One region of the Clostridium sp. JN-1 genome, then DNA from elsewhere that is predicted to be linked to it. Evidence: riboswitches for the same ligand, from Rfam matches in the RefSeq annotation. Region 1 holds a riboswitch; each other region holds the start of a gene.
What was found. Region 1 has a riboswitch for thiamine pyrophosphate ahead of thiD (bifunctional hydroxymethylpyrimidine kinase/phosphomethylpyrimidine kinase). Riboswitches for the same ligand answer to the same signal wherever they lie in the genome.
Positions count from the first base shown of each region.

Region 2: it holds a riboswitch for thiamine pyrophosphate, as region 1 does, so the genes downstream of both, thiT (energy-coupled thiamine transporter ThiT) here and thiD (bifunctional hydroxymethylpyrimidine kinase/phosphomethylpyrimidine kinase) in region 1, are expected to answer to the same signal.
Region 3: it holds a riboswitch for thiamine pyrophosphate, as region 1 does, so the genes downstream of both, EBB51_RS06785 (ABC transporter permease) here and thiD (bifunctional hydroxymethylpyrimidine kinase/phosphomethylpyrimidine kinase) in region 1, are expected to answer to the same signal.
Region 4: it holds a riboswitch for thiamine pyrophosphate, as region 1 does, so the genes downstream of both, thiS (sulfur carrier protein ThiS) here and thiD (bifunctional hydroxymethylpyrimidine kinase/phosphomethylpyrimidine kinase) in region 1, are expected to answer to the same signal.

Region 1 is NZ_CP033465.1:427,724-430,870, forward strand. It holds gene addA (helicase-exonuclease AddAB subunit AddA) at 1-1,063, shown strand, start outside; TPP riboswitch at 1,101-1,202, shown strand; gene thiD (bifunctional hydroxymethylpyrimidine kinase/phosphomethylpyrimidine kinase) at 1,286-2,086, shown strand; gene thiM (hydroxyethylthiazole kinase) at 2,146-2,943, shown strand; gene thiE (thiamine phosphate synthase) at 2,934-3,147, shown strand, end outside.
Region 2 is NZ_CP033465.1:973,275-976,421, forward strand. It holds gene EBB51_RS13740 (phosphatase PAP2 family protein) at 1-193, shown strand, start outside; gene EBB51_RS04795 (NifB/NifX family molybdenum-iron cluster-binding protein) at 281-637, shown strand; gene thiT (energy-coupled thiamine transporter ThiT) at 820-1,500, opposite strand; TPP riboswitch at 1,584-1,692, opposite strand; gene ablB (putative beta-lysine N-acetyltransferase) at 1,796-2,644, opposite strand; cyclic di-AMP (ydaO/yuaA leader) riboswitch at 2,787-2,919, opposite strand; gene EBB51_RS04810 (DUF3787 domain-containing protein) at 3,088-3,147, shown strand, end outside.
Region 3 is NZ_CP033465.1:1,407,601-1,410,747, reverse strand. It holds gene EBB51_RS06795 (ABC transporter ATP-binding protein) at 1-138, opposite strand, end outside; gene EBB51_RS06790 (ABC transporter substrate-binding protein) at 160-1,209, opposite strand; gene EBB51_RS06785 (ABC transporter permease) at 1,231-2,016, opposite strand; TPP riboswitch at 2,104-2,212, opposite strand; gene EBB51_RS06780 ([Fe-Fe] hydrogenase large subunit C-terminal domain-containing protein) at 2,352-3,147, opposite strand, start outside.
Region 4 is NZ_CP033465.1:987,394-990,540, forward strand. It holds gene thiH (2-iminoacetate synthase ThiH) at 1-377, opposite strand, end outside; gene EBB51_RS04860 (thiazole synthase) at 389-1,159, opposite strand; gene thiS (sulfur carrier protein ThiS) at 1,228-1,422, opposite strand; TPP riboswitch at 1,481-1,589, opposite strand; TPP riboswitch at 1,646-1,745, opposite strand; gene EBB51_RS04870 ((2Fe-2S) ferredoxin domain-containing protein) at 1,916-2,215, shown strand; gene EBB51_RS04875 ([Fe-Fe] hydrogenase large subunit C-terminal domain-containing protein) at 2,212-3,147, shown strand, end outside.

The DNA of each region.
Region 1 (3,147 bases):
TACTAGGGCAAAGGAAAAGTTAATTTTAACTGGTATGGTAAATGATACTCAAAAGACGTGCCAAAAGTGGTGTGAAGGTTCTAAATCCAGTCAACATAAAATACCAGAGTACTATACGATAAGTGCAAGAAGTTATCTTGACTGGATAGGAGCAGCACTAGCAAGACACAGAGATGGGAGTATAATAAGACAAATTGGAAATCTCACGACTTCAAAGTATATTGTAGAAGATAAGTCTAAGTGGAAGGTTAACTTGTATAATAAATCTGACTTTAAAAAGAATTTGGATAACCAAAATGATGAAAAAAATATAGTTGAGTATATAGATAATATAGACTTAAGTTCGGATATCAGTAAGTTTAGTAAAGAAGTTTATAGAAGGCTTAATTGGAAGTATAAGTATGAAGGGGCTCAGAATATAAGCGCTAAGATGTCAGTATCGGAACTTAAAAGAAAGTTTTTGCTTGTTCAAGATGACGATAGTAAATTGCTGTTTGATAATATATCATTGAATACGCCTAGGTTTTTACAAAAAACTAGAAACATATCAAGTGCTGAAAGAGGAACGATTGTACATCTTGTTATGCAAAAACTAAATTTAAAAAAGGTATGTACTTATGAGGAAATAAGTGATCAAATTGAAGGCTTAGTTACTAGAGGATTTATAACAAAAGAAGAAGCAGAGTGTGCAGATGCTAAAAAAATACTAAACTTCTTTAATTCAAGTCTTGGAAAAAGAATGTTAAATTCAAATAGTGTATATAGGGAGAAACCCTTTATTATAAACTTAAGCAGCACAGAGATATATAGGGATTTACCTAAAGATCTATATGAAAATGAAAAAATATTGATTCAAGGAATTATAGATTGCTATTTTGAAGAAGACGATGATCTGGTTTTAATAGATTATAAAACTGATTATGCTAAAGATATACAGGAAATTAAACAAAAATATAAATTTCAGTTAGAATATTACTCTAAGGCTTTAGAAAAGATAACTCAAAAAAAGGTTAAAAATAAATATTTATATTTGTTTTCAAATAATACAGCTGTTGAAATTTAAAATTTATGTGTATATAATGATAATATAAATTGAATAATAATGATTGTGGGGGTGCCCTAGCGGCTGAGAGGAAACTTTTTCTAACCCTTTGAACCTGATCCAGTTAATATTGGCGTAGGGAAGCAGTAATAAAGAAATCTAAATGCATTGCTTTTCGGCAGTGCATTTTATTTTTATAAAAATTTATTATTAATCTATTTCATTTAATGAGAGGTGTATAATATGAAAAAAGTATTGACTATTGCAGGTTCTGATAGCTGTGGGGGTGCAGGAATACAAGCTGATTTAAAGACTATGAGTGCTCTTGGTGTATATGGTATGAGTGTTATAACTGCGATAACTGCACAAAATACAGTTGGGGTTCAAAAATCTATGGATGTTAGCCCTGAAATGGTTGAAGCTCAAATTAAGTCTATATTTGATGATATAAAAGTCGATGCTGTTAAAATAGGAATGGTTTCAAATAGTAAAACTGTAAAAGCTATAAAGGAACTTTTAATAAAGTATAAGGCTAAAAATATAGTGGTTGACCCTGTTATGGTGTCTAAAAGTGGATATCATTTGCTTAAGGTTGAAGCAGAAGAATCTTTAAAGGAGCTTATTCAAATTGCTGATTTAGTTACTCCAAATATACCTGAAGCAGAGGTTTTATCCAAAATGAAAATAAAAAACGAAGAAGATATGAAAGAAGCAGCAAAGAGAATAAGTAAGTTAGGAGTAAAAAATGTACTTATTAAAGGTGGACACAGGCTTAATGATGCAAATGATATATTATTAAGCGATAATTATTTTATTAGGATAGTTGGCAGACGAATTGATACAAAAAATACACATGGTACTGGATGTACATTATCTTCTGCTGCAGCTTCGTTTTTAAGCCGCGGTTTAAGTGTATCAGAATCTGTTAGACTTTCTAAGGAGTACATAACTAAAGCTATAGAAAATTCTTTTCCTATTGGGAATGGGGTTGGACCTGTTGGCCACTTTGTAGAATTGTATAAATTAGCAGGTATAAAATTTTAAACAATATAAAAATAAATTTAAATTCATTTTGAGGGGGATATAGAATGTATAATGAAGGCATGATGAATAAGGTTTCTCAAGTATTAACTAAAATTAAAAAGAATGTTCCGCTTGTTGACTGTATTACTAATAGTGTAACTATAAATGATTGCGCAAATATATTACTTGCATTTGGAGGATCACCAGCCATGTGTGAAGCTTATGATGAGGTTTTTGATTTTGTAAAAATTTCATCAGCACTTTATATAAACTTGGGAACACTTAATAAGGAACAAGAAGCAGCTGTGATTTTAGCAAGTACTTCTGCAAAAATAAATAACATTCCAGTAGTGCTTGATCCAGTAGCATGTGGAGCAATTCCCAGAAAAATTTCTGTTATAAATAGAATTTTAGAAGTAGGGCATGTGGATGTAATAAAGGGAAACGCCGGGGAAATAAAATTTTTAGCAGGAATGGATGCAAAAGTTAGAGGTGTGGATTCATTAGATGATGGGAAAGGCGTATTGGAAGCTTGCATTAGTGTTGCAAACAAATATAAATGTGTAGCTGCAGCTACTGGAAAAGAAGACTATATTACAGATGGAACGCGAAGTGCTATTATTAAAAATGGTGTTGAAATGTTCACTAAGGTAACTGGATCTGGATGTATGCTTGGAGCACTTTGTGGTGCGGCTGCTGGATGTGAAGAAGATAAATTTTTATCATGTGCTGCAGCAATACTTTCCATGAATTTAGCAGGCGAAGCTGCTTATAAGGAAGCTAAGTTCCCTGGAAGTTTTAAAGTTAAGTTAATGGATCATATTTACAGCTTAACTGAAGATGATTTAAAGAAGGAAGGTAAAATTGAATGGAAGTAGATTATAGATTATATCTTGTAACGGATAGGAGTTTTTTAAATGGAATTGAGTTAAAAGATGCAGTCGAGCAAGCAATATTAGGTGGAACTACTTTAGTTCAAGTAAGAGAAAAAGATGCATCTACTAGAGAATTTTATAGAACAGCACTTCAGGTAAAATCTGTTACTGATTATTACAATGTACCTATAATAATAAATGACAGGA
Region 2 (3,147 bases), 550 kb from region 1:
AACTTGGATCAAACCATTAGCTATAGATATTTATTTATGTCTTTGCTTTCTTATTGGATTAAGCATGGTTTATTTAAATTTGCAGTATCCAAGTGATGTTGCAGCTGGATATGAATTTGGAGTGGTTTATCTTAGTTTAAGTATTATTTTATTAGAGGTTTATAAAGTTTTACCTGATGCAATAATAGGTTAAGTAAATTTTGCTGGCATTTGACAGCAATCTATATATATCATATAATTTAAATAGCATATGCCAATAATAATATGGAGGTTAGATAGTATGAAAATAGCATTACCTAGTAATGGAAACGTGGTTAATCAACATTTTGGAATGAGTAAGAGTTTTGAAATTGTAACAGTAGAAGATAAAAAGGTTACTAATGTAGAAGAAATATCTTCTGAAGAATTTCAACATCAGCATGAAGGTTTAGCAAACTTGCTTTCAAAGCATGGAGTAGAGGTAGTTATAGTAGGAGGCATAGGTCAAGGAGCAATTAATGGTTTAAAGATGAATGGTCTTCAAGTAATAAGAGGAGCATCAGGGGAGTACATGAAGGTTGTTGAAGAATACATTAATGGAACATTAGAAGATAAAAATATAGTCTGCAATCATCATGGAGAGCACCATAATCATTAAAAAATAGAGGACAGAGGGAGAACGTACCTAGATTTGTGTAAATCAAATCTAGGTACGTTCTCTAAGTTAGCAATGTTTCGCTTTAGCGAAACGAGTTATCAAAAGTTTAATTAAAGATTTTTCGTAAGCTTAGCGGAGAAAAATCCTCCTTCACCGTCCTCTGTCCTATGTCTTGGAAAAATTTACACCCCTGGGGTAGAGATTCCTTGTTTATGTTTGTTAAAAATAGAGTACAGCTGTTCTATAGGAAGAAACGCCATAATAACAATACATATTCCGCCTTCTACTGCCATAAAAGGTCCATTAATCGTAAGTGAATATAAATATGTAGACATTCCTTTAGGAGCAAAGCTTCCGAAAAATACCACACCGGAAATGAAGTGGCATATAAACCGAGCAAATACAGCGACAATAGTTCCTAGTATCTTTCTATCTCTAAAATAGCCTGCAAGTCCAAGAGCCATAAAAGGCAGTGGATAATCAAATAATACTTGTACAGGATGGAGAATGTAAGGACCAAGTATTAATGATATTATTCCGTATAAGAAGCCAGTTAAGAACCCAACTTCAGGACCATAAAAGAATGCCATAACTAAAATTGGTACCATACTTCCTAAAGTTACACTTCCGCCTTGTGGAAAGTGATAAATTCTGAAGATTTTAAGTACAGTTGCAAGCGCAAGAGCTACTCCAATTTGAACAACCATGGAAGTGGTGAATTTTATCTTTTTTACCTTAATTGCAGCCAAAATTAAAATAATTACAGCAAGCAGTGCAAACAAAGATACTGGATGTTTTAAAATTTCAATTAAGTTTTGAGGAATAGATAAAAAAACTTTTAAATCTTTTAAAATAACGGACATAAAAAAAACCCCCTTAAATTAGTGCTCAGGAAGTCTAGGTTTAACACAAAAAACCGACTCCAGATATTCGGAATACGGTTTTAATTGTATATAAATCACTTTTCCTACGCTGGTATTATCCAGATCAGGTATAAGGGTTTATGAAGAATAATAAACTTCACTTCTCAGCCTAATGCACCCCTAGCACTTTTATAAAATTTTATTTAATTATACCACTAAGTCTATTAAATTTAAAGCCTGCTTGCTGCTTTAAGTTTGAGGCTGGCGGTAAAATGAAAAGGGGCAGGAGTATAATTTAAATGTCTTTAGCCCAAATATTAATACTTTCAAACTCACCGCATATATTACAATCATTCACTAGCTTACCTCTAAAGTTAAAGCCGTGTTTACTCAATACAATATTTATACTTGGATTTATCGCCCTAGACAAACTATATAAGCTAATGAATCCTTCCTTTTTAAGATCTAATTCTAAAAGGTAAATTATATTTGACAATATGCCTTTATCTCTATAGTGAGGGTAAGTAGCACAGTCAGCTATTTCTGCATTTAAATTTTCGTAATCTAAATATGCAGAAGCTGCACCAATTATTTTACCATTATAAGTGGCAACTTTATATAAAACATTTTTGTTCATATTTTGAATTAAATAATCCTTATCATATATTTGAGAAGGATACGCAAAAAATGCGCTAGAAAATAAGTCTATTAATTCATCTATATCGCTTTCTTTTGCATTCCTTATCTGGTACTTGAAATTATTACTAAACTTAAAACTATTTTTTACATTTAAACTTTTCATTAAAAATAACTTTTCCATATTATCATTTTTACAAGCTTTTCGTTTACCTATTATAAAGTACGACATGCATAAAGCATCCTCGCCTCTAAAATAGGAATCTATTTTACCTTCTAAAATAAATCCTGCATCAGAAAAAGTTTGAAAATATGCGGTATCGCAGTTACATACAACTTTGCTTAAATGCTGTCTTGATGCATAGCGTATTATTCTTTTTATAGTTTGTACCGATATCTTATGGAAATTAACTATTTTTACACGGTTATTAATATAATCAATATATATTTTACTTTTATCTATTTTAGCATAGTAATTATTATTTAATTTACATTTAGCAGCATTCACGATTTATTCTCCCCTTAAAAATTAATAATATATAAATCTAATAATTAGATAAAAAATAAGCTGCAGAGAAGCAACTGCAGCTTATTAAATGCTATTTATATACATGATAAAAAATACAGTATATATAATAACAAAGTATACTAAAACTTCTCTTCAACGCTTACGAGATTAGCTGACGGATTTGGGTCGAAGAAAATAACCCTACTTATCATATTTTGATAAGATTCACCCCAAAGTTGGTTCTCCCGTTCGAAATGATTCAGCGCTACCGCTATTTATTATTTTACATATAAGCATATCATTATAATGTATGCATGTCAATATATTATGATTCAATGACTCAATATATTATATTCAATTGATGATTCAATGATTCAATTAAATAATAATTTTTCATACATTTTTTAAAATTAGAGATAATATCTATGAAAGGAGGAGTTGTTATGGAAGAAGATAGAGTTAAGGATAGTTCTATGGAATCTCCAATTGAAAAACATGATACT
Region 3 (3,147 bases), 980 kb from region 1:
GCTCCCACTTGGTCCAAGTAAGCTTACAAATTCTCCATCATCTACCTCAAAACTTATATCATCTAATATCTTGTCTCCATCAAAGGATTTTGACACATTTTTAAGTACAATTTTTTTGCAAATATTTCTTTCATCCAAAACCTTTATCTCCTTTTACTTCTACTTAGCTGGAAGGAAATCATTCGTAAATGCATCTTCTGCCTTCATATTCTTATTTATAAGCTTTTTACTCATAAGAAACTTAGTATAGTTATCCCAAACAGATACCTTCATTTCACCCCATCTTGGAGCATCATCCTTATACTTAGTTTTCATATATTCTTGACTTTCAAGTGCAAGCTTCTTGTCAATTTCAGGTGCATTTTTAACTAATATATTTGCTGCATCCTTAGGGTTGTCTATGCAATATTGATATCCTTTAGAAGTTGCTTTCATAAATTTTTTAACTAAATCAGGTTTATTTTTAAGCGTACTTTCATTTGCTATTAAAACAGGAGTATAATAATCTAAATCAGGATTTAACTTCCTAATTTCTATAAAGTTAAGTGGTACATTCTTAACCTTTGCTTCTACTCCAGTCCATCCTTCATATATCCATGCAAAATCTACATCTTTTTTTGTAGCTGCAAAGAAATCTTGAGTTCCAATATCTACAATTTTGAGTTTACTATAATCAGCTCCTTGACTTTGCATAACTGATTCTATTACAGCTTTTTCAGAAGGTGAACCCCATCCACCATAAGTCTTTCCTTCAAAATCCTTTACTGACTTTATGTTTTTATCTGCAGGTGATGCAAATCCAGAAGTATTATGCTGAACTATGGCTGCTATAGCTTTTATGGGAAGTGGATTATCTGACGTTCTTGCATAAGTTACATCTTCTTGATAACTTACTCCAAAATCGCCCTTACCTGCAGCTATCAAATTTCCAACTGCTCCATCAGAAGGTTGAATTATTTGTACATCTAACCCTTCATCCTTATAATACCCTTTGTCTTTAGCCACATATAATCCAGTATGATTGGTATTAGGTGTCCAATCAAGTATTACCTTAACCTTAGTTAAACTTTTACTATCCTTTTTTTCTGATGTTTGAGTTCCACTAGAGCACCCCATTAGCAATATACCTATTAGTGCACTTGATGTTAAAATCTTAAAAATTCTTTTTTTATCCATATTAAAATATTGTTGGGTTATATAAATTCCCAACGTCCCCCCCTCATAAAGATACTAATTATTGATATTTTCTTTATCTTTTCTTTGCCACGGCATAAATATGTACTGAAGCACGTACATAAATAGAAATAGTGACATGCTAAGTACTATTACCACTATTATAGCTGCAAATATTTGATCAAGGGCATATGCATTTTTTGCCCTAACCATAAATATGCCAAGTCCTTTTTCTCCTCCAAGCCATTCTCCTATTATAGCTCCCATTATACTGTAAGTAGCTGCTATTCTAAGTCCTGAAAAAAATGAACCCAAACAACTAGGAAACTTTACGTAGATAAACTTTTGTATTTTTGAAGCTTTCATTATGTCCATGAGATTTAACATGTCTTTATCTGCACTGTCCAATCCATCTACAAGACTTATGACAATTGGGAAAAAACATACTAGTACAACAGTTATAACTTTAGGAAGTATTCCAAATCCAAACCATATTATAAATATTGGAGCAAGCGCTATAGTGGGTATGGTCTGAGATATAACGAGTATTGGATAAATGCATGCCTTTATGATTTTTATATTATCCATAAGCAGTGCAATTACTATTGAAAATACTATAGAAATTAAAAAGCCTATCATTGCCTCTTCTAACGTAATGTAAATATGAGGCTTTAGTTGTGGAAGAATTCTAAAAAAAGTTACTACTATATCCTTAGGAGATGGAAGTATATATTTAGGTATTCCTCCTCTATCTACAGCTATTTGCCATAAAAATATTAATATAAATTGAAAAATAACAGCCGCAATTTTATAAGTCGGCTTGTAACGATAACCATTTTTCATCTAATGCACACATCCTATATCAATTTTCTTAAATCACACAAAAACCTCTCTTCTCAATGGAAGAGAGGTCTTATATAAATTGAATTTTATTGACTATTATAAATTTCCTCCGTTGGCATTATCCAATTCAGGTTTTAAGGGTCGAAACCTAATAGTTTCCTCTCAAGCAGTAACTCTGCCTCCCCAAACTTATGTAATTATTTTAAAAATATCAACATAAAGTAGTATATCATTTTAAAGATGAATGTGTCAAACACTTAAAATTATTCTCTATCTATCATCTTTAATAAATTAACCTTCAAATAATATAATTAGTTTATTTTTTACAAACTATTTTATTCATTTATTAATATTCGTGATGATGCAGCTATTTCTTCACTTTTTGCTGTTAACTCTTGTATAACTGCTGATATAGTTTCTATTGAAGAATTAATTTCATTCATTTTGTTGTATAAATCCTCAGAAATCTTACTAATATCTTCTACTAAATTACTCATAGCATTTTCATCATTTTTTGTCGATGCAGCTACTTCTTTAGACTTATAAGCTAATTTTTTCACTTCATTTGCCACAACAGCAAATCCTTTTCCTTCTTCTCCAGCTCTAGATGCTTCAATTGACGCATTTAATGAAAGAAGATTTGTTTGGTTAGCAATACCTATAACTTGTTCGGATGCATTAGAAAAATTACCTACTGCATCTTCTATCTTATTTACGCCTACTCCTAAATGTTTAGAAGTATTTAATATACTAGAAACTTTTGATACTATATTCTGTATAGCTAAAGCACTTTCTTCATTATCCTTTGATACTTCATTTATGGATTCACATAAATCTTTTACATATCTCTTTAATTTTTCACTTTTCATTTCTCTTTCATTATTTAATCTTTGTATGTTTTCAATATTTTCTTCTATTTCTAGATTCTTTTCTTCTGATTTTAAAAATTCTTCTTCTACTTTCTTTTTTACAAAATGCAAACAATTTTCTTTTATATTAATTTTATTATAGATAGATTTGACCATATTATTACAAGTATTATATCCACATGCAGCACAATTCATATTTCTATCGTTATCTGCATACTTTAACATACTTTTAAATATTTCATTACACTCTTCTTTAGAAGGA
Region 4 (3,147 bases), 560 kb from region 1:
AGTATTACATGCCTGAACCCCATGTCATATACTGCTTTAGCCTCTTTGTCTACTTCTCCAATGGTTAAAACTTTTCTATTTATTTTATTTGTGCAGTTATATCCGCAGTATGCGCATCTATTTTCACAATAGTTGGCAACATACATTGGAGTATATAGTACAACATTTTTACCAAAATACTTAATGGATATGTTATGAGCTTTCTGTGCCATTTCTTCAATATGTTTTTCAGCAGCTGGAGAAAGTAGTGCTAAAAACTCCATTTCATTTATGCTATCTTTTGAAATTATTCTTTCAATTTGTGAATCTGTAACATTATTAAAAAATTTATCATAGTCAAATTCCTTATATTTTTGAACTACATCATAAAAACTCATTTTTACACTTCCTATCTTAAAAATCCTGTAAGAGGAGATGATGGGGCAGCAAATTCTCTTTCAATGCCCGGCTTTGCAAGGAATGCTTTCCTACCTGCTTGTACTGCAAGTTTGAAAGCTTCAGCTATAAGTACTGGATTTTCAGCTGCTGCAAGAGCAGTATTGGCAAGTACTGCATCAGCACCCATTTCCATAGCTTCTGCAGCATGAGATGGTTTGCCTATACCAGCATCTACGACAATTGGAATATCTATTTCATTAATTAAAATTCTTAGAAGTTCCTTAGTTTTAAGCCCTCTGTTAGTACCTATAGGTGCACCAAGAGGCATTACTGCTGAAGCACCAATATCTACAAGCCTTTTTGCATCCATTAAATCTGGATTTATATAAGGAAGTACTACAAATCCTTCTTTTGCAAGAGTTTCAGCAGCTTTTATAGTTTCATAGTTATCCGGAAGAAGATATTTGTTATCTGGAATTACTTCGATTTTTACCCAGTTTCCACATCCCATTGCCTTGGAAATATGTGCAAGTCTTATAGCTTCTTCAGCATTTCTAGCACCTGATGTATTTGCAACAAGTATGCAATCTTTATTTATAAAATTTAATATATTGTCATCTGAATCTGTAGAGTGAATATCTATACGTCTCATGGCTACTGTTACAACTTGAGCTTCGGAACTTTTAAGTACCTCTGGAATTATTTTATTTGATGTAAATTTCCCAGTTCCAACAAAAAATCTGCTATTTATTTTTTTATTTGCTATTACTAATTCATCCATAAAATTAACTCTCCTTTTTTATTATGTTATTAAAAAATTAATATTGTGTACGTTTACTAAATCATAGATTAACCGCCTCCGACGTAACGGATAATTTCTACTTTAGAACCACTTGAAAGCTTTTTAATTTTATAATTATCTTTATCTACTATATTCAAATCCGATTCAACTACAACTGTTTCTTCATTTATGTTTAGTTTGTCCAATAACTCAGATACAGTTAAGTTGTCAGCAAAATTCATTTCTTCTCCATTTACAATCACTTTAAGACCTCCTTTCAAAAAAAATATGGAAAGCAAATAATGCTTTCCATAAAAATCAAACATATCAAATAAAGTTTCCTACGTTGGCATTATCCAAATCAGGTTGTAATGGTAAAAGATAACATCTTACTCTCAGCACATCTATATGAGCTCCCATACAATATTGTATTTACTTTTAAAACAAAAAGGAGTACTTATGTTGTTAAGCACTCCTTGAAATATACATATTAATTGATTTGCATCCCTACGGTAGTGTTAACTACATCAAGTTCAAAGGGTCAGGTTTTAACCTTCTCAACCAAACGGTCCCCCTGCAAACACTTTTATTAACTTATATACATATAATACCACTTATTTAGATATGTGTAAACAGTTTATACAAATTATACATGTATAATTTTTTCACTTTTTCATTTAAAATTATATTATAAAAACTTTAAACAGACATAAAAACAGTTTATCATATTAAAAAAATTTGTGCTTAGAAAGGAAAATGTATAATAAATTTTTATGTATTTTTATTGTACAAGGTGAAAATATGATAATAATTAGTATTTGTGTAGGAAGTGCGTGTTATTTAAAAGGCTCACAAAATGTAATAGAAAGTCTTCAAAATTTAATTTTAAAATATCAATTAAAAAGTTTTGTAGAATTGAGGGGATCTTTTTGTTTAGGATATTGTGCACATGATGTTTCAGTGAAAATTAATGAAGAAGAAAAAGTATATTCTGTTAATGAAAATAATATAGACAAATTTTTTGAAAACGAAATATTGGGGAGGATAAAAAAATGAAGTACATGAACTTTTCCAGTGCGAATTGCAAAAACTGCTATAAGTGCTTACGTTCATGTCCGGTAAAGGCTATAAAATTTAAAAATGAGCAAGCTGAAATTGTAGAAGATAGATGTATAGCATGCAGTCATTGTCTGGGAATATGTCCTCAAGATGCAAGACATATAGTAAGTGATTTGGAAAGAGTTAAATATGCTGTAGCTTCTGGTAAAAAAGTTATAGCAAGTGTGGCACCTTCTTTTCCAGGAGCTTTTGATATAAACGCTAACAAGTTTGTTCACTTACTAAAAAAGTTAGGTTTTAAATATGTGGAAGAAACAGCAGCTGGAGCAGATGTAGTTTCTAATTTATATAAAGAATATATAAAAAGTGAAAATAAACGAGTATATATATCTACGGCATGTCCTTCTGCTAACTATTTGATTGAAAAGTATTTTCCAAGTTTAATTCCTTATATGATTCCGGTAGTGTCACCAATGATTGCTCATGGAAAATTATTAAAAGAGGTATATGGACAAGATAGTTTTGTAGTGTTTATTGGACCCTGTATAGCTAAAAAAATTGAAACTCAGAGTCTTAAAAATAAAGAAGTAGTAGATGCAGTACTATCTTTTGAAGAAATTCCAAGTTGGATTCAAAGTTTGAATATGCAGATAGAAGATTTAGAAGAAGAATTTGATGAAAATTCATTTATGAATGGAAGAAACTATCCAATGTTAGGTGGTATAGTAAAATGTATATCTTCTGCTATAGAAGAAAAAAAGTTAGAAACTATATCTGTAAGTGGAATAGAAGAATGTATGGAATTATTTAAAAGTATTGAGAAAAAAGAAATTGATCATGTTTTTATTGAAGTTAACGCTTGCAAGGGAAGTTGTATAGGTGGACCTAAAATGATTAATAATGAAAAAGGATATTATAAAAGGGTCCAA